Regions from separate parts of the Streptomyces sp. NPDC127177 genome, predicted to be linked through region 1. Evidence: riboswitches for the same ligand, from Rfam matches in the RefSeq annotation. Region 1 holds a riboswitch; each other region holds the start of a gene.

Region 1 (5,975 bases):
GGGGAGCTGACGTCGCTCGGCATCCGCCACAGCGTCGGGGTGGTCGGTCTCGACGCCCACCTCGACGAGGCCCGACGGCTGAGGGCGGCGCTTCCCGAGGAGGTCTACCTCTGGGTCAACGCCGCGGAGGGGCACAGCTATACGGACGAGGAGGCCGAGCGGTGGACGGAGATCGACCCGCTGTTCCCGTACAGCCGCCGTCCGCACCCCTCGGCCGGGCTGCCCTGCCGCACCGGTGAGTCGGTCGTCTCGGTGGACGGGGACGGCACGGTGCGCCGCTGCCACTTCGTCCGGGCCGAGCTCGGCAATCTCTACGACGGCAGCTACCGGAAGGCGTTGGCCCCGCGGGCCTGCCCGCTCGCCGTCTGCGACTGCCACATCGGCTACGTCCATCTGGAGACGCTGCCGCTGTACGACGTCTTCGCGGGCGGCGTGCTGGAACGCATACCGGCCCGGCCGCTGTACGGCATCGGCGCTCCCGGGGCGACCGGCCCGGAGTCCGCCGAGCGGTACCCGTCCGGCCAACTCTGACCGGGCTCCCGGGTCCCGGGAGCCACCCGGCCTCAGAGCGGAAGCAGGTCGGGCCGCTTCGCTTCCACGTGGTCTCCGGAGGACTCGCCGCGCAGCCGGCGACCGATCCACGGCACCAGGTACTCGCGCGCCCAGTGGATGTCGTCGCGCCGGACCTCGAGCGTCCCCCGGTGGACCTGCGGCGGCCATTCCTGGTCCGGGTCGGCCGGTACGTCGAGGCCGAGGACCTGGGCGGCGCGCAGCGCGACCCGGGTGTGCCCCTCGGGCGAGAGGTGCAGCCGGTCGCCGTCCCATGCGCGCCGGTCCTGCACGGACCGCAGCGACCACAGGTCGAGCACCGGGCAGTCGTAGCGGTCCGCGATGGACCGCACGTGCGCCGTGTAGGTGGCGATCTTGCCGCGCAGATGGCGCAGGACGGGAACGCCGCGGGTGTCGAAGCCGGTGGTGACCATGACGGTGCCGACCGATTCGGTCAGCTCCGCGACCGCGCGCTCGAAGCGCTCGGCCACGTCGTCGGGGTCGGTGCCCGGCCGGATGATGTCGTTGCCGCCCGCGCAGAAACTCACCAGGTCGGGGGCGAGTTCCTTGGCACGCGGTACCTGCTCCTCGACTATCTGGTCGAGGAGACGTCCTCGTACGGCGAGATTGGCGTACCTGAAGTTCCCGTGCACGGCACCTGTGATGCCTTCCGTGCCGAGGTCCGGGAGCTGGTCCGCGAGGAGCACTGCGAACCGGTCCGCCCAGCCGACGAATGTTCCGTCCGGGCCAAGGTCGCCGACTCCCTCGGTGAAGCTGTCGCCAATCGCCGCGTACGACTCGATGGCGCCCTGTCTGTTGATGACGCCCTGTCGGATGTTTCTCGAATCGTCTGCCACAAGGGCATATCCTGCACCTTCGAATGTGACCTACGCGACCGTAATACGGGGTTGACGGGTGGTGAGATAGACCACCCGGTCAGGTTTTGGTAAACGGGGAATAAGCAGAGGGACGGTGCGCCGCCGCACACCGTCCCTCTGTGTATTGCTCCGGTCCGGTTCACCGGACCCGTGCTGCCCGGATCAGACGTTGATCCCGTGCGACGCCAGGTAGGCGATCGGGTCGATGTCCGAGCCGTACGCCGGACCCGTGCGGATCTCGAAGTGCAGGTGCGGGCCGGTCGCGTTGCCGGTGGCGCCCGAGAGGCCGACCTGCTGGCCCGCGGTCACGGTCTGGCCGGCCGAGACGGAGAGCGAGGACATGTGGCCGTACTGCGAGTAGTGGCCGTCGGCGTGCTTGATGACGACCTCGTTGCCGTACGCGCCGCCCCATCCGGCGGTGACGACGGTGCCGGAGGTGATCGCCTTCACGCTGGTGCCGGTGGAGACCGGGAAGTCGATACCGGTGTGGCTGCCGCTGGACCAGCTGGCGCCGGATGCGCGGTACTCGGTGGTGTGGTTGCCGGGCACCGGGTGGACGTAGCCGGAGTCAGTGCTCTGGTCGGCCGAGGACTCGTCGGACGACTGGGTGTCGGAGGAGGAGGAGTTGGAGGCCGTGGAGGCCTTCGACTCGGTCTTGGCGGGCGCCTTCGACGGGGCCTTCGACGGGGTGGAGGTGTGCGATCCGGTGGTCGAGGCGTGGCCGGAGGCCGCGCCGCCGAGGGTCAGCTTCATGCCCGGGAAGATCAGGCTCGGGTTGTCGCCGACGACCTTGCGGTTGTCCTGGTAGAGCTTCTCCCAGCCGCCCTTGAGCTTGTGCTGGGCGGCGATCTTCGACAGGTAGTCGCCGGAGACGACGGAGTACGTCTTGGAGCCGGACTGCTTGTCGGCGACCGGCTTGGCCGGGGTGGCGTGCGCGGCGGCGGCCGAGTTCGCGGTGGCGGGAGCGGCGTGCTCCGCGGCGTTGGCACCGGTGGCGCCGAGCAGCGGAAGCGCGATGACGGCTCCGCCGGCGCTCGCGACGACGACGCCGCGGGCGATGGTGCTGGACTTCGGACGGCGGTGCTTACCCGGTGTGGGCATGAAGAATTTCCTCTCCGGCGCCTACGAGGTGAGCTGTCGGGTTCGGGCTGGAGATGCCCGGCCGCGCCTGGCGCGACTTCACCCCGAGCCGGCCGGATGATCGCTCCGGTCGGCGGCTTACCTGGTTCCCCCGCTCCTGCCACACGGTGAGTGGGTGCGAATTCCGGACGGCGGCAGGATTAGGCGTTCCATCCGGATTGAGAGTGAACGTAAGCGAGCCGGGACGACGGAAACAAGCCGCGGGTTCCACCCCGGATTCCGGTTCTGAAATTCGGCACGGAATTCCCGTCACACTCCGTGGATTATGGATCTTGGCTTTCCGCGCGGCGTAAGGATTACCCGGACCGGCCGCCGCCACACACCGTCACGGATATGATCCCGCTCACGAGCAGGTGACCATCTCCCCTATAAGCAGGGCATGTACGACTAAAAGCCACAATCCAGACATGTCATGCTTCGATCGCTGCCCCCAGGAGCCCGCACATGGGCGGTTACCGAGATGATTGCCTGGGTCACCGATGTCGTATCGTCACGAGAGTGGACCCGTCGGCGACACGCGTCGGCGGCAGAGCCTCCAGGAGTGACCGTGACGCAGCAGTTGCCGCAGACCCCGTCGACGGAACCCGAGCTGGCGGGAGTCCGTAATTTCCGTGATCTGGGCGGGCTGCCCACCTCGGACGGACGACGGCTGCGGTACGGGCGGCTCTTCCGAAGCGGTCACCTCGCGAGCGCCACGGCCGAGGACGCCGCGTTCCTCGGCGGCCTCGGCCTGCACACCGTCTTCGACTTCCGCAACGCCGCCGACCACAAGCTGGACGGACTGGACGTGGAGCTGCCCGGGGTGCGCAACGTGAACATCCCGCTCACCGACCCGGCCGACGGCAGCGAGTTCTGGCGGATGGTGCGCGACGGCAACATGGACGAGCTTCGCGGCCTCCTCGCCGACGGCAAGGGCACCGCCCGCATGGTCGCCTCCTACCGCACGATCATCCTGGAACGCACCGCCGAGCACAGCCGCGTGCTGCACGCCCTGGCCGAGGACAGCGTCCCGGCACTGATGCACTGCGCGGCCGGCAAGGACCGGGCGGGGCTCTCGATCGCGGTCTCGCTGCTCGCGGTCGGTGTCGGGCGCGAGACCATCGAGGCCGACTACCTCAAGTCCAACGACGCCCACCGCCGCTACCGGGTGCGCCGCAGCGACACCTCGGCGGCCGGGATGTCGCCGGAGGTGATGGAGCTGCTCAGCCCGCTCTTCGGAGCCCACAGCGAATACCTCGCCGCGGCCTTCGCCACGATCGACGAGACCTGGGGCGGCACCGACCGCTACCTCTCGGAAGCCCTGAAGATCACGCCCGCCACCCGGGAACGGCTGCGCGAACAGCTCCTGGACGACGCGTGAGCGGATCCGGCGCGGCGCATCCTCGCTCCTACTGGTTGTGCATCCCCACCGCGAACAGCAGGTAGAGGAAGCCCGCGACGACGTGCCCGGCCACCAGATAGGCGAACAGCCTGATGACGAGGCCGCGCGGCATCTTCCTCTCCTGCGAATCGGAGTCCTTGCGCCGGGCCGGGGTGAGCGGATCGTAGTTCTCGGAATCGGACATGACAGTCCTCTCTGGCCGCCGGACGTGCCGGCGGCGGGGACGGCTTCTCAGCGACGGTGGATCCCGCTGCCGAGACACAGCTCGGCGGCGGGGCTCTGCAGCAGGGTGTGGACGAAGAGGAGCTCGGCGCCCTCACGGTCCGGGGCCGCGATCCGGTGCGGGGTGAGCGAGTCGAAGTGCGCGCTGTCACCGGGGGCCAGATCGTGCACGGTCTCCCCCAGGGTCACCCTGAGGTTTCCGGCCAGGACGTACAGCCATTCCTCACCGGGGTGGACGCGCACCAGATCACCCTGCGCGCCGTACGGGACGCGGACCCGCAGCGCCTGCATCGCGCGGCCGGACCCGCCGGCCTGCTGGTACATCCAGCCGTCGGCCTCGGCCCCCTCGAACTTCCGGCCGCGGACGATCGCGTCACGTTCCGGGGGGATCTCGCCGAGCAGCTCGGAGACCGTCGTACCGTAGATCCTGGCAAGTCCGAGCAGCATCGGCAGCGAGGGCTGCCGCCGGCCCGTTTCGAGCCGGGACAGGTGGGCGGGCGAGAGCCCGGCGCGCTGGGCGGCGGCCTCCAGGGTGAGCCCGCGGCCGCGGCGCAGATCGCGCAGGCGGGGTGCGACATCGGGCAGCTCGTCGGCCGCCCCTCCGTCCGGAGGATTCATGTCTCCATTGGGCCAGGATCTTTCCTCGGAGGCAAATTTATTGCCTCCGAGGCAAAACCCCTGCTGATCAGCGGTTGGCCACGGCCTGCTTCACCAGGGTCCGGCCGAAGTCCCACATCAGCCCGCCGTTGTGCGCGTCGTCCATCACCGCCGTGAACGCGGTCACGAACCGTTCCACGTCCGCCTCGTCGACGACGAGCGGCGGAATCAGCTTGATCACTTCGAGGTGGTCGCCGGAGACCTGGGTGAGGATCCGGTGCTTCTGGAGCAGCGGTACGACCACCATCTGCGCGAAGAGTCCCTTGCGGGCCGCCTGGAGCATGGTCCAGCGGCTGCGCAGTTTCAGCGAGGACGGCCGGCCGAATTCGATGCCGATCATCAGCCCGCGTCCGCGTACCTCGTGCAGCAGCTCGTAGCGGTCGACCAGTGCGGCCAGCCTCTCGCGCAGCAGATCACCCGTGCGGCGGGCGTTCGCGACGGTCTCCTCGTCCTCCATCACGGCGAGGACCGCGAGTCCGGCCGCCATCGCCTGGGCGTTGGAGCCGAAACTCGCCGAGTGGACGAGCACCCGGTCCATCGACGAGTAGACGCGTTTGAAGATCCAGTCCTTGCCGAGGGTCGCCCCGACCGGCACATAGCCGCCCGAGAGCGCCTTGGCGACGCAGACCAGATCCGGTTCGACCCCTTCCTCGTGCTGATAGGCGTAGAAATCGCCGGTCCGGCCCAGACCGGTCTGCACCTCGTCGGCGATGAGCAGGGCCTTGTGCTTGTGCAGCAGTTCCTGCGCCTCGCGCAGGAAACCGGGTGGTGCCGCGTGCACGCCCTTGCCCTGGACCGGCTCCACGACCAGCCCGGCCACATCACCGCGCTTCAGCTCGCGCCGCAGTGCGTCGAGGTCGCCGAGGGCGATGGCGGTGTCCGGGAGCAGGGGGGCGAAGCCGTCCCTGAATCCGGACTCCCCGTTGACCGAGAGCGAACCCGTGGTCAGGCCGTGGAAGGCATGCGTGCAGTACAGGATCCTCGGCCTGCCGGTGGCGTACCGGGCGAATTTGAGGGCCGTCTCGACGGCCTCCGTGCCGCTGTTGCCGAAGAACACCCGGTCCAGGTGCGGGCTGTGCGTGAGCAGCTTCTCGGCCAGCAGCCCAGGCAGCGGCTGGCAGTCGAAGCGGGTGAGGTCGGCGAGCGAG
Region 2 (5,975 bases), on a different contig from region 1:
CCGCCTGGCAGACGCTGCACGCCGCCGACCTGGTGCTCTGCGCCGAGCCGGACCAGCCCCAGCTGCCCTACCTGCGCGAGGCGGGCATCACCGTCGAGACCGTCGTCCCCCACGCGCAGGAGCTCCTCGACACCTGCGCCGGGGGACGGACCGTGGTCGTGGTCAGCGGCGGCGAGGGCGAGCGGCCGCTGACCGACCAACTGGCCCGGCTGGCGGGTTCGGGCCGGGTGCAGATGCCGGACCTGGAGCTGCTGCCCGGTTCGTACGACCTGCCGGGCGCCCGCCTCCTGGACCTGGTGCAGGTCATGGACCGGATCCGCGTCGAGTGCCCCTGGACCTCGCAGAAGACCCACGAGGGCCTCGCCAAGTACGCCATCGAGGAGGCGTACGAACTGGTCGAGGCGATCGAGGACGGCAGCCGCACGGAACTGCGCGAGGAGCTCGGCGACGTACTGCTCCAGGTCGTCTTCCACGCACGCATCGCCGAGGAAGGCGTTCCGGGAAGCGGGGACGAGCCGTTCTCGGTGGACGACGTAGCCGCCACGCTCGTCGAGAAGCTGATCCACCGCCACCCGCACGTCTTCGGCGACGAGAGCGCCGAGACCCCCGAGGACGTCCACGCGCACTGGCTGCGCACCAAGGCGATCGAGAAGCAGCGCGACTCGGTCACCGACGGGGTACCGCTCGGCCAGCCCGCCCTGGCCCTCGCGTCGAAGCTCGCAGGCCGGGTCCGCACCGCCGGACTCGACGTACCGCTCCCCGAGGGCGACGACATCGGCTACCGGCTCCTCGCCCTGGCCGTACAGGCCCAGGAGGACGGCACCGACCCGGAGGCCGCCCTGCGGGCCGCGGGCCGCGCCTACCGGGACGCCATCAGGGCGGCGGAGGGCAACGGCTAGCCCGCCCCGCGGCGATGGGTGGCGCATCCGAGGGCAGCGGGCGGTGCGCCGGACGCCGACGGCTAACGTCGGGGGGTGAACGACAGCCCCGCCGACACCCCTCCCGCCACTCCCGGACCCGCCGCCGACGGCCCCGTACCGGCCTCCGGCGCACCCGCGGGCTGCCCCGCCCACGGAGCGGCCGCCGATGCCGTTCCGCCCGGCCCCGCGCCCGAACTCTTCACCTGGGAGTTCGCCACCGACCCGTACCCCGCCTACGCCTGGCTGCGCGAGCACAGCCCCGTGCACCGCACCACGCTGCCCAGCGGCGTCGAGGCCTGGCTCGTCACCCGTTACGCGGACGCCAGGCAGGCCCTGGCCGACAACAGGCTCTCCAAGAACCCGGCGCACCACGCCGGTCCGGCGCACGCCAAGGGCCGCACGGGCATTCCGGGTGAGCGCAAGGCGGAGCTGATGACGCATCTGCTGAACATCGACCCGCCCGACCACACCCGGCTGCGACGCCTGGTGTCGAAGGCGTTCACGCCCCGGCGCATCGCGGAGTTCACGCCGCGCGTGCAGGAGCTGACGGACCGCCTCATCGACTCCTTCGCCGAGAAGGGGACGGCCGACCTCATCCACGAGTTCGCCTTCCCGCTGCCCATCTACGCGATCTGCGACCTGCTCGGTGTCCCCCGCGAGGACCAGGACGACTTCCGGGACTGGGCGGGGATGATGATCCGGCACGGCGGCGGACCGCGCGGCGGGGTGGCCCGTTCCGTGAAGAAGATGCGCGGCTATCTCCTCGAACTGATCCACCGCAAGCGCGAGAACCCCGGGGACGACCTGATCTCGGGGCTGATCCGGGCGAGTGACGACGGCGAGCACCTCACGGAGAACGAGGCCGCCGCGATGGCCTTCATCCTCCTGTTCGCCGGCTTCGAGACGACGGTCAACCTGATCGGCAACGGCGTCCACACCCTGCTGAACCATCCGGAGCAGCGCGAGCGGCTCCAGCGGTCCCTGGCGGCGGGGGAGACGGATCTGCTGGCCACCGCCGTCGAGGAACTGCTCAGGTACGACGGTCCGGTGGAGCTCGCGACCTGGCGGTTCGCCACCGAGGCGCTGACGATCGGCGGGCAGCGGGTCGCCGAGGGGGACCCCGTGCTCGTGGTGCTGGCGGCGGCCGACCGGGACCCCGGGCGCTTCGACGGACCGGACACGTTGGACCTCGCCCGGCGTGACAACCAGCACCTCGGTTACGGGCACGGCATCCATTACTGTCTGGGAGCACCGCTCGCCCGCCTCGAGGGGCAGGCGGCGCTCGCCACGCTGCTGAAACGCCTTCCGGATCTGCGGCTTGCGGTGGAACCTGCCGATTTGCGCTGGCGTGGCGGGCTCATTATGCGCGGACTGCGCACACTTCCGGTGGAGTTCACTCCCGAACGGGTTTAAAAGGAAAGTGACACTCTGTCAACTCTGTGACTTTCACGTGATCTGCGCTGCATCGACTTGTGACACACGTTCGAGTCCCGCTAGGTTCACCGTTCGACTCACCAGTCACTCGTCAGTCACACGGAAGGCATTCCCATGGGCTCCGCGAACGGCAGACACCGTCGCCCTCGTCAGGCACCCGCGATCATCGTCGCCGCAGGTGTGACCGGCTCGGCCATCGCCATCCCCCTGCTCGGCGCGGCCGGCGCGCACGCCGCCGACGCCTCGACCTGGGACCGGGTCGCCGAGTGCGAGAGCGGTGGCATGTGGAGTGCCGACCTCGGCAACGGCTACTACGGCGGCCTGCAGTTCTCGCAGGAGGTCTGGAAGTCCTACGGCGGCGACTCGTACGCCCCCCGGGCGGACCTCGCCAGCCGCTCGCAGCAGATCGCCGTGGCGGAGAAGGTCCTGGACGACCAGGGCCCGAAGGCGTGGCCGAGCTGCGCCGTCGTCTCCGGCCTCGCCGAGGACGGGTCCCTGCCGGGCGTCGACCCGGGCAGCACGCCGTCCGCCGACCCGTCGGAGAGCGCGGACCCGGCGGAGAGTGCCGACCCGGCGAAGAGCGCGGAGCCGTCCGACGGGGCCTCCGAGGACGCGACGGACGCTCCCTCGGACGATGCCACCGACGACGCGGCAGGCAAGGAACGTACGTCGGACACCTCGAAGAGTCCGTCCGCCACGCCCTCGCCGTCCGGCTCGACCGACGCGAACGGCCCATCCGGCGACGCCTCGGACGGGTCAGGTGAGGGCTCGGAGACGGGTGGCAAGCACCGCGGCGCGCCGGCTCCCGACGAGAGCGGCGGCGAGCGGGACTCGGGGCGGCACGCCTCGCGGGGTGACGGTGACGCACGGGACAAGGACACACCGGCCGCTGACGGCACGTACACCGTCCGCGCCGGCGACAACCTCTGGGCGATCGCGCAGGCGCAGGAGCTGCCCGGCGGCTGGACGGAGCTGTACGAGGCCAACAAGGCGGAGGTCGGCTCCGACCCGGACCTCATCCTGCCTGGCCAGAGCCTGGACCTCGGCGTGAAGGCCGGATGAGAACAGCCCTGTGCGCGGTCTGATCAACAGCTGAAAACACCCTGAATCCGGGGTACTTAAGAGGCCTATGTCCCACTTTTGACTAAGTGAGACATGGGTCTCTTTGCGTGAACTGACGCATCTTGTCCGGGTGGTCCCTCCGCATCCGTTCCGACCTGCGCAAACATATGTTTTTCAGATGCAATTAAGGGCTGTTTATCCGGTATGTCTTTCTTTGATGTGGGGGTTGCGTGTGTTTACGGTCGGAACCGCTCGCACCGCGGGCCCCGTCGATCGTCACGCCGAATCCTGCCGTCGGTCGAAGGGAACAGACGCGTAAAGCGCCGTAGGCAGGAGCGGGGGACCCAGGTAAGCGCCGGGTCCGATCGTCGCAAGACGCATCGGGAACGGCTTGGGGTGAAGTCGTGCGCTAGGACGTGCGACCGGGCAACTCACTTGGCCCGAACCCGACAGCTCACCTCGTAGGCGTCGGTGAGGAGAAGTCTCGATGCTGCTCAACAGCAAGGGCAACAAGCACCGCCGCCCGTCCAAGGCCGTCCGTATCGCCACGCTCGCCGGTGTCACCGGTGCCGCCATCGCCGTGCCGCTCATGGGTGCGACCGGCGCCTCCGCCGCCTCCGTCTCCACGTGGGACGCCGTCGCCCAGTGCGAGTCCGGCGGCAACTGGTCCATCAACACCGGCAACGGCTACTACGGCGGTCTGCAGTTCTCGCAGTCCAGCTGGGCCGCCGCCGGTGGTACGCAGTACGCGGCCCGTGCCGACCTCGCCACCAAGTCCCAGCAGATCGCCGTCGCCGAGAAGCTCCTCGACATGCAGGGACCGGGCGCCTGGTCCTGCGCCGGTGCCGGCAACCTGAGCAACGACGGTGTCGACCCGGGCGTCGACACCGGCTCCGGCAAGACCGAGACCGCTCCCGAGCAGGGCTCGGCTCCGGCCAAGCAGGCCGAGCCGAAGAAGGCCGAGCGCAGCGAGGCCCCCTCCACCAACCGCTCGGACCGCTCGACCGCCCCCGAGGCGAAGAAGACCGTCACCACCCCGACCGGCGAGAAGGTCAAGAAGGGTGACGGCGAGTACAAGGTCGTCGCGGGTGACACCCTGAGCGAGATCGCGGCCGACCACAAGGTCAAGGGCGGCTGGGAGCAGCTGTTCAAGCTGAACAAGGACATCGTCGAGGACGCCGACATGATCTTCCCGGGTCAGCAGCTGCACCTGGCGAAGTAGTCCAGAACCCCGCTCCTTCGCGGAGCGGTCGGCACTCTCCTCGCCGAGCGCCCCGGTCCGGCCGCATCTTCCCCCCGTGCGTGCCGGGCCGGGGTCCGCGCGTTTCTGTGTTGATTGTTCAACTGTTGTAGTTACCGGCCAGTAAATTTCTGGCCGTATGCCCCTTAATGCCTGCCCTTGGGTCCTTTTTCGTCCCAGGGGACGGGCGCCCGGCCGACTGAGACGGCCGGGCCGGTTAGGCTCTTGTCGCAAGGCCAAAGTGACCCTGCACAACCAGCGTCATATCCCAGAAGGAGATGCCTCGTGCCGTCCATCGACGTCGTCGTAGCCCGGGAAATCCTCGACTCCCGGGGCAACCCCACGGTCGAGGTCGAGGTTGGCCTCGACGACGGCAGCACCGGCCGTGCTGCCGTCCCGTCCGGAGCCTCCACCGGTGCGTTCGAGGCCATTGAGCTTCGCGACGGTGACCCCAACCGCTACCACGGCAAGGGTGTCGAGAAGGCAGTCCTCGCCGTCATCGAGCAGATCGGCCCGGAGCTCGTCGGCTACGACGCGACCGAGCAGCGGCTGATCGACCAGGCGATGTTCGACCTGGACGCCACCGAGAACAAGGGCTCGCTCGGCGCCAACGCCATCCTCGGCGTCTCGCTCGCCGTCGCCCACGCCGCGTCCGAGGCCTCGGACCTGCCGCTGTTCCGCTACCTCGGTGGCCCGAACGCGCACCTGCTGCCCGTCCCGATGATGAACATCCTCAACGGTGGGTCGCACGCCGACTCCAACGTGGACATCCAGGAGTTCATGATCGCCCCGATCGGCGCGGAGTCCTTCTCCGAGGCCCTGCGCTGGGGCGCTGAGGTCTACCACACGCTGAAGAAGGTCCTGAAGACCAAGGGCCTGTCCACCGGTCTCGGTGACGAGGGCGGCTTCGCGCCGAACCTGGAGTCCAACCGCGCCGCCCTCGACCTCATCGTCGAGGCCATCAAGGAGGCCGGCTACGCCCCGGGCAAGGACATCGCGCTCGCGCTCGACGTCGCCGCCTCGGAGTTCTACAAGGACGGCACGTACGAGTTCGAGGGCAAGTCCCGCTCGGCCGCCGAGATGACCGAGTACTACGAGGAGCTCGTCGACGCGTACCCGCTGGTCTCCATCGAGGACCCGCTGTACGAGGACGACTGGGCCGGCTGGAAGGTCATCACCGACAGGATCGGCGCCAAGGTGCAGATCGTCGGCGACGACCTCTTCGTCACCAACCCGGAGCGCCTGGCCCGCGGCATCGAGGAGGGCTCCGCCAACGCCCTGCTCGTCAAGGTCAACCAGATCGGTTCGCTGACCGAGAC
Region 3 (5,975 bases), on a different contig from region 1:
TGCGTGGCGAGCAGTACCCCCGTCTCGCCGAGCGCGGGCAGCACCTCTCCGATGTAACGCAGGAAGGCGGGGTTGGGACCCACGATCAGGACGGCCCGCTTGGCGAGCAGTTCGCGGTGCTCGTACAGCAGGAAGGCGGCGCGGTGCAGCGCCACGGCCGTCTTGCCGGTGCCGGGTCCGCCCTCGACGACGAGCACACCGCGGTGCGGGGCGCGGATGATGCGGTCCTGTTCCGCCTGGATGGTCCGCACGATGTCGCCCATGCGCCCGGTGCGCGCGGAGTTGACGGCGGCGAGCAGTACGGCGTCGCCGCTCGGATCCTCGAAGCCCGTGCGCTCCTGGTCCCCGACGTCGAGGATCTCGTCGTGGAGTTCGGTGACCAGACGCCCCTCGGTGGTGATGTGCCGTCGCCGGCGCAGCCCCATGGTCGTATGGCCGGTGGCGAGATAGAAGGGCCGGGCCACCGGTGCGCGCCAATCGATCAGCAAAGGTGTGCGAGCGGTGTCGTCCTCACGGATTCCGATACGGCCGATATGGTGCGCCGTGCCGTCGGACAGGTCGATCCGGCCGAAACACAGCGAACCGTCCACGGCATTGAGGGCAGCCAGCAGACCTGAGCGTTCACCGACGAGCACATCGCGTTCCAGACGGGCCTGCAGGCCGGTCCCCACCGGCGTCAGGGCGTCCTGGACGTGCTGCGCGGCGACCGAGCGCAGCGCATCGACACGGTCGTAGAGCCGGTCGATGAATTCCTGTTCCTTCTGCAATTCGGAGCTTTCCCGAGTTGACAAAATGGCTCCCTGCCGGATATGGTCTTTCTTAGCGGCCCCCGATGAGGGGCCTTTTCTGTGGGCGCACAGAAACACTCAATATACCTGGGAAAAACCCCGGTCCGCAATTGCGGACCGGGGTTTTCTCGTGTCCGCGGGACCGAACCGGCCCGGCAGCCCATAGGCTGCCGTCCGGCACCGGCCCGACCCAGGAGCGCGCACGATGTTCGACCCCGCCCGCAAGTCCCCCTATCCCGACGCGTTCCGACCGGACGAATCACCGTCCCCGCACGCCCTGCTCGCACCGCTTGTCGGGTTCCTGGGCACCTGGACCGGCCGGGGGAGCGGCGAATACCCCACGCTCGCCGAGGAGTTCCGGTACGCGCAGGAAGTCACCTTCAGCCACGACGGGCGGCCCTTCCTGCACTACGAGGCGCGCGCCTGGCTGCTCGACGCGGACGGTGCCCCGCTGCGACCGTCGGCCCGGGAGAGCGGCTGGTGGCGGATGCAGCCGGACGGGCGGGTGGAGGCGCTGATCACTCAGCCCACCGGTGTGGCGGAGATCCTGACGGGCCGTGCGAGCGACGGTTCGGCAGATCTGGCCACCCATCAGGTGGCGCTCGCTCCCACGGCCAAGGAGGTCAGTGCCACCCGGCGCCGCTACACCCTTACGGACGACGGCACGCTCACGTGCGTCCATGACCTCGCGGCGGTCGGGCAGCCCCTTCAGCACCATCTCTCGGCGCGGCTCCGACGCGAGAGCTGAGGGCGGGTCCTGGGGCCGGTGGCGCTCACGCTCCGGTCAGGACCTCCCGCAGCCGGACCGCATGGGCCCGTGGGTGCGTGGTGTTGCCGTTGTGTCCGCCGGGGAACCGCACGACTTCCCGGCCGGTGAGGCCGGCGAGGCGCTGTGCGCACTGTCCGACGAAGACCGAAGGCGCCGTCGTGCCACCGCCCGCGGGCACGATCCGTACGGGAGCGGTTCGCAGCGCCTCCAGGTCGGGTTCGGCCTCGACGACCGCGGTGAGGATCGATCCCGCACACCAGGAGACCGAGCCGGACCTCACCCCCATGCCGCTCACCCCGCGCCGTCACGGCGACTTCGGCTTTTTCGTCGACCACGACCGGCAGTAGCGACGGGGCGACCGGGTCGTGTGTCACCAGCAGTGCGCGCCGCTCGGGACGGGCGGCCGCGAGGTGCAGGCCGATGGCGGCGCCCATGCCGCACCCGAGCATCAGGGCGGGCTCGTCGGTCGGTTCCGCCGGCAGGAGGTGCACGTCGTCCGCGTGCTTGCGCCATGGTGACGCGGTGCCCGGGGGAGTGGAGGGTGCTGCGGGAGAGGTCCCGGCGGTCGTGGGTGACCACGGTCCAGCGGTCCACGAGGCGGTCGGCCGGCTCGCTCATGCAGATCGGCGAGGAGGTGCTCCCGGAGCCGCCCGCCTCGGCCGGTGTGCGGCGGTCGGCGCCCGGGTGGCCCTCGTCGTGCCGAGCGACCTCCTCGGGCATCCGGACACCTCGGTGAGCTCGATCGCCGTGCACACGGGTCTGCCCCAGAGTCGGGTCTCGGGTGCCGTGGCCCGGCTGAAGGAGCCGGGCTCGATCGTGACGGCACCCGATCCGGCGGACGTCCGGCGGCAGCTGATCCGGCGGGCATCCGAGGTCTCGGAACGCGTGGCCGAGGTCAGGGCCGCGCCGGTCGACGGGGCTCTGGCCGCCGCGCTCGGCACCGATGACTTGCAGCGGCTGCTGGCGGTCACCGAGGCGCTCGATGTGCTGGCCCGTTATCTCACGCCGGAGGCTGTCGGTCGCCTCCGGCCTTGAGTAGGGGCGGGCTCCGGTGGGACGGGGTGACTTTCAGGTGCTGCCAAATGTCCTGATTGGGTAATTAATCCGAACTGCTCGTTATGACCACTCAGGGTGTGTTTTCGGGGGATCAAACATGGTGAATATTGACCAAATCGCTCCTTTCGGGCGCAGTGGCCAGCATCACTTTTCCGCCCACGGACGCAGGGCGTCGGGCTTCGGTTCCCTGCTGCGCCAAGAAAGTTGACTTCCGTCGCGAGGTCCCGATGTGAGCATTTCCTTTAATTGATCTTGTGGATCAATTGGGATTTGGAATTCCTGGCTTGTTTCGGTCGGTGTTTCTCGCTTACGGTCGCCGTCAATCCGGATGGAACGCCGAATCCTGCCGCCGTCCGGGAACCCGACCCACTCACGTACGGCAGGAGCGGGGGACCCAGTTTTGCCGCCGGTCCGGTATCCGGACCGGCTAGGGGTGAAGTCGCCATCACGTGCGGCCGGACATCTCCAGTCCGAACCCGACAGCTCACCTCGCAGGCGGCGGAGAGGAAATTCGTCATGCCCTTCAACGGTAAGCACCGTCGTTCCAAGTCCACCTCCCTGACCCGCGGTTTCATCGCCGTGAGCACCGGTGGAGTCGTCCTCGCACTGCCCCTGATCGGCGCCGGATCGGCTTCCGCCGCCCCGGCGCACGCTGCCGTCGCCGAAAAGGCCGCGGCCCCGACTTCCGTCGCTGCGAAGGAAATCGCCGCGCACAAGGCGGAGTCCACCGTCTATTCCGTCGTCTCCGGCGATTCGCTTTACAAGATCGCCCAGGGGCATTCCCTCAGCGGTGGCTGGGAGCGGCTCTACAAGGACAACCGGAGTGTCGTCGGCCAGAACCCCGACCTCATTCACCCGGGCCTCAAGCTGACCATCGGCGCCAAGTCCGAGGCTGTCGCGCCCAAGACGGCGCCGAAGGCCGAATCGAAGGCGAAGACGACCGAGTCGAAGCCGGCCGACGAGTCCAAGTCCGCGAACGGCGCCTCGCAGTCCTCCGACCGTGCCGAGGGAACCGGCCGCGCCGACCGTTCGGAGCGGACGGCCACCCCCGTCGCCGAGAACACCGCCGCCACCGCCCCCGCGCAGTCCGCGACCGCGTACACCGACGACCTCGACGGCTGGATCAAGGAGTCGCTGGCCGTGATGGCGCAGAACGGCATCCCCGGCAGCTACGACGGCATCTACCGCAACATCATCCGCGAGTCCTCCGGCAACCCGCAGATCGTCAACGACTGGGACTCGAACGCTGCCGCAGGCACGCCTTCGAAGGGCCTCCTCCAGGTCATCCAGCCCACCTTCGACGCCTTCCACGTGGCCGGCACGTCGACGGACATCCTGGACCCCGTCGCCAACATCACCGCCGCGTGCAACTACGCCGCGGCCACGTACGGCTCGATCGACAACGTGTTCGGCGCCTACTGACATCACACGGCTCCGCCCACGGGGTGAGTCGGCAGAAGGGGTGGGGCGGAGCCGTGAGGCTCCGCCCCACCCCTTCGCGCGTGCGGCCCGGACACCAGGAAGGCGGCCGGGCCCTCGCCCGGAGCCTTCGGAGCCGCCCCTCCGCCGGAACCCACGGCCCCCTCCGGCAGGCCTCGCAACCGGGTGCGCGATGGCACTATGAACCTTTCATCCCGCGCGCTACCCTCCGCCGCATGATTTCCACGGTGGTCTGGGGTACCGGCAATGTCGGCCGCGCGGCCATCCGCGCCGTCGAGGCCCATCCGGCCCTGAAACTGGCACACGTGCTCGTCCACGACCCCGGCAAGACCGGCCGTGACGCGGGCGACCTCGGCGGGCTCGGCCGCGATCTGGGCGTCGCGGCGAGCGATGACATCGACGCGGTGCTGGCCACCGCTCCCGGCGCGGTCGTGTACGCCGCCTCCGGGGACATCCGCCCCGACGAGGCGCTCGCCGACATCGTCAGGGCGGTCCGGACGGGCGCGGTGGTCGTCACCCCCGCCCTGTACGCGCTCTACGACCGGCACGGCGCGCCGCCCGAACTGCGCGATCCGGTCCTGGCCGCGGTCGCCGACGGCGGCGGCTCCCTGTTCGTCTCCGGCGTCGACCCCGGCTGGGGCAACGACGTGCTGCCCCTGCTGATCAGCGGACTCGGGAGCACGGTCGACGCGATCCGCTGCCAGGAGATCTTCGACTACTCCACCTACGACCAGCCGGACGCGGTCCGCCATCTGATCGGCATGGGACATCCCATGGAGTACGAGCCGCTCATGCTCGCGGCCTCGGTACCGACCATGGTGTGGGGTGGACAGATACGACTGATGGCCAGGGCCCTGGAGGTGGAGCTCGACGACATCCGGGAGACCATGGCCAGGCGCCCTCTGGAGACCACGGTGACCACCCGCACGATGGGCCGGTTCGAGGCGGGCACCCAGGGCGCGGTCCGCTTCGAGGTGCAGGGCATCGTCGGGGGCGAACCGCGCATCGTCATCGAGCACGTCACCCGCATCCACCCGTCCTGCGCCCCGGACTGGCCCACGCCGCCCGACGGCTCCGGAGCCCATCGCGTGATCATCGAGGGCCGTCCGCGCATCGAGGTCACGGTCGAGGCCTCCGACGAGGGCGAGAACCGCTCGGCGGGCGGCAACGCCACCGCGGTCGGCCGGCTGGTGAACGCCATCGACTGGCTGGTGGAGGCGGAGCCCGGACTCTACGACGCACTCGACGTCCCCCTGCGCCCCGCAGCCGGCAGACTCGGAAGGAAGCAGCCATGATCATCGACATACCCGAGGGCCAGGAACCGATCGGATACGTGTGGGGCGACATGGTCCCCGGCATCGGGATGGCCGCTGCGAACTTCTCACTGTCCGTGTACCAGCACACCTCCCTCGGTCTGCGGGAGTTCGAGGCCGCCCGGCTGCGGATCGCGCAGATCAACGGGTGTCTGTTCTGCCTCGACTGGCGCACCGAGCGGGACGGCGAAAAGGTCGAGGAGGAGTTCGCCGACGCGGTGGGCGAGTGGCGTACCACCGGAGCCTTCGACGACCGGACCCGGCTGGCCGCCGAGTACGCCGAGCGGTACGCCCTGGACCACCACGGTCTGGACGAGGAGTTCTGGAGCCGGATGACCGCGCACTACAGCCAGCGCGAGATCGTCGAGCTGAGCATGAGCATCGGCTCGTGGCTGGCGTTCGGCCGGCTCAACCACGTACTGGGCCTCGACGCCGTGTGCGTGCTGCCCGGCCACTGAGCCGGAAGCCCCGGGCCCGTCGGGTCCGCCGTCGCCCGGGGCGAACCCAGTAGGAGGCCGGTTCCGTCGCCTCCTACTGGCCGGGCCGTCGCCTCGGACGGGTGTCGGGGGCGGTGTCACAGATCGGTGGCGATGATCTTCTCGATGTTCC

The links. A riboswitch is a leader RNA that binds a small molecule or an ion and turns the genes downstream of it on or off. The one in region 1 is predicted to bind cyclic di-AMP.
Region 2: linked by a shared signal. The riboswitch ahead of ACFVJX_RS14415 (transglycosylase family protein) and the one ahead of ACFVJX_RS31300 (peptidoglycan DD-metalloendopeptidase family protein) in region 1 are both predicted to bind cyclic di-AMP.
Region 3: linked by a shared signal. The riboswitch ahead of ACFVJX_RS07900 (transglycosylase SLT domain-containing protein) and the one ahead of ACFVJX_RS31300 (peptidoglycan DD-metalloendopeptidase family protein) in region 1 are both predicted to bind cyclic di-AMP.

The regions. Positions count from the first base shown of each region.
Region 1 is NZ_JBHXUW010000070.1:31,092-37,066, forward strand. Features, by position in the region: gene ACFVJX_RS31290 (STM4011 family radical SAM protein) at 1-531, shown strand, start outside; gene ACFVJX_RS31295 (SGNH/GDSL hydrolase family protein) at 564-1,406, opposite strand; gene ACFVJX_RS31300 (peptidoglycan DD-metalloendopeptidase family protein) at 1,590-2,528, opposite strand; cyclic di-AMP (ydaO/yuaA leader) riboswitch at 2,532-2,724, opposite strand; gene ACFVJX_RS31305 (tyrosine-protein phosphatase) at 3,115-3,927, shown strand; gene ACFVJX_RS31310 (DUF6126 family protein) at 3,956-4,132, opposite strand; gene ACFVJX_RS31315 (helix-turn-helix domain-containing protein) at 4,180-4,788, opposite strand; gene ACFVJX_RS31320 (aspartate aminotransferase family protein) at 4,856-5,975, opposite strand, start outside.
Region 2 is NZ_JBHXUW010000019.1:60,510-66,484, forward strand. Features, by position in the region: gene ACFVJX_RS14400 (nucleoside triphosphate pyrophosphohydrolase) at 1-899, shown strand, start outside; gene ACFVJX_RS14405 (cytochrome P450) at 975-2,333, shown strand; gene ACFVJX_RS14410 (transglycosylase family protein) at 2,469-3,416, shown strand; cyclic di-AMP (ydaO/yuaA leader) riboswitch at 3,728-3,899, shown strand; gene ACFVJX_RS14415 (transglycosylase family protein) at 3,904-4,638, shown strand; gene eno (phosphopyruvate hydratase) at 4,942-5,975, shown strand, end outside.
Region 3 is NZ_JBHXUW010000008.1:25,983-31,957, reverse strand. Features, by position in the region: gene ACFVJX_RS07920 (HelD family protein) at 1-767, opposite strand, end outside; gene ACFVJX_RS07915 (FABP family protein) at 994-1,536, shown strand; gene ACFVJX_RS07910 (hypothetical protein) at 1,562-1,843, opposite strand; gene ACFVJX_RS07905 (MarR family transcriptional regulator) at 2,254-2,592, shown strand; cyclic di-AMP (ydaO/yuaA leader) riboswitch at 2,938-3,126, shown strand; gene ACFVJX_RS07900 (transglycosylase SLT domain-containing protein) at 3,130-4,035, shown strand; gene ACFVJX_RS07895 (dihydrodipicolinate reductase) at 4,269-5,348, shown strand; gene ACFVJX_RS07890 (carboxymuconolactone decarboxylase family protein) at 5,345-5,824, shown strand; gene ACFVJX_RS07885 (GMC oxidoreductase) at 5,941-5,975, opposite strand, start outside.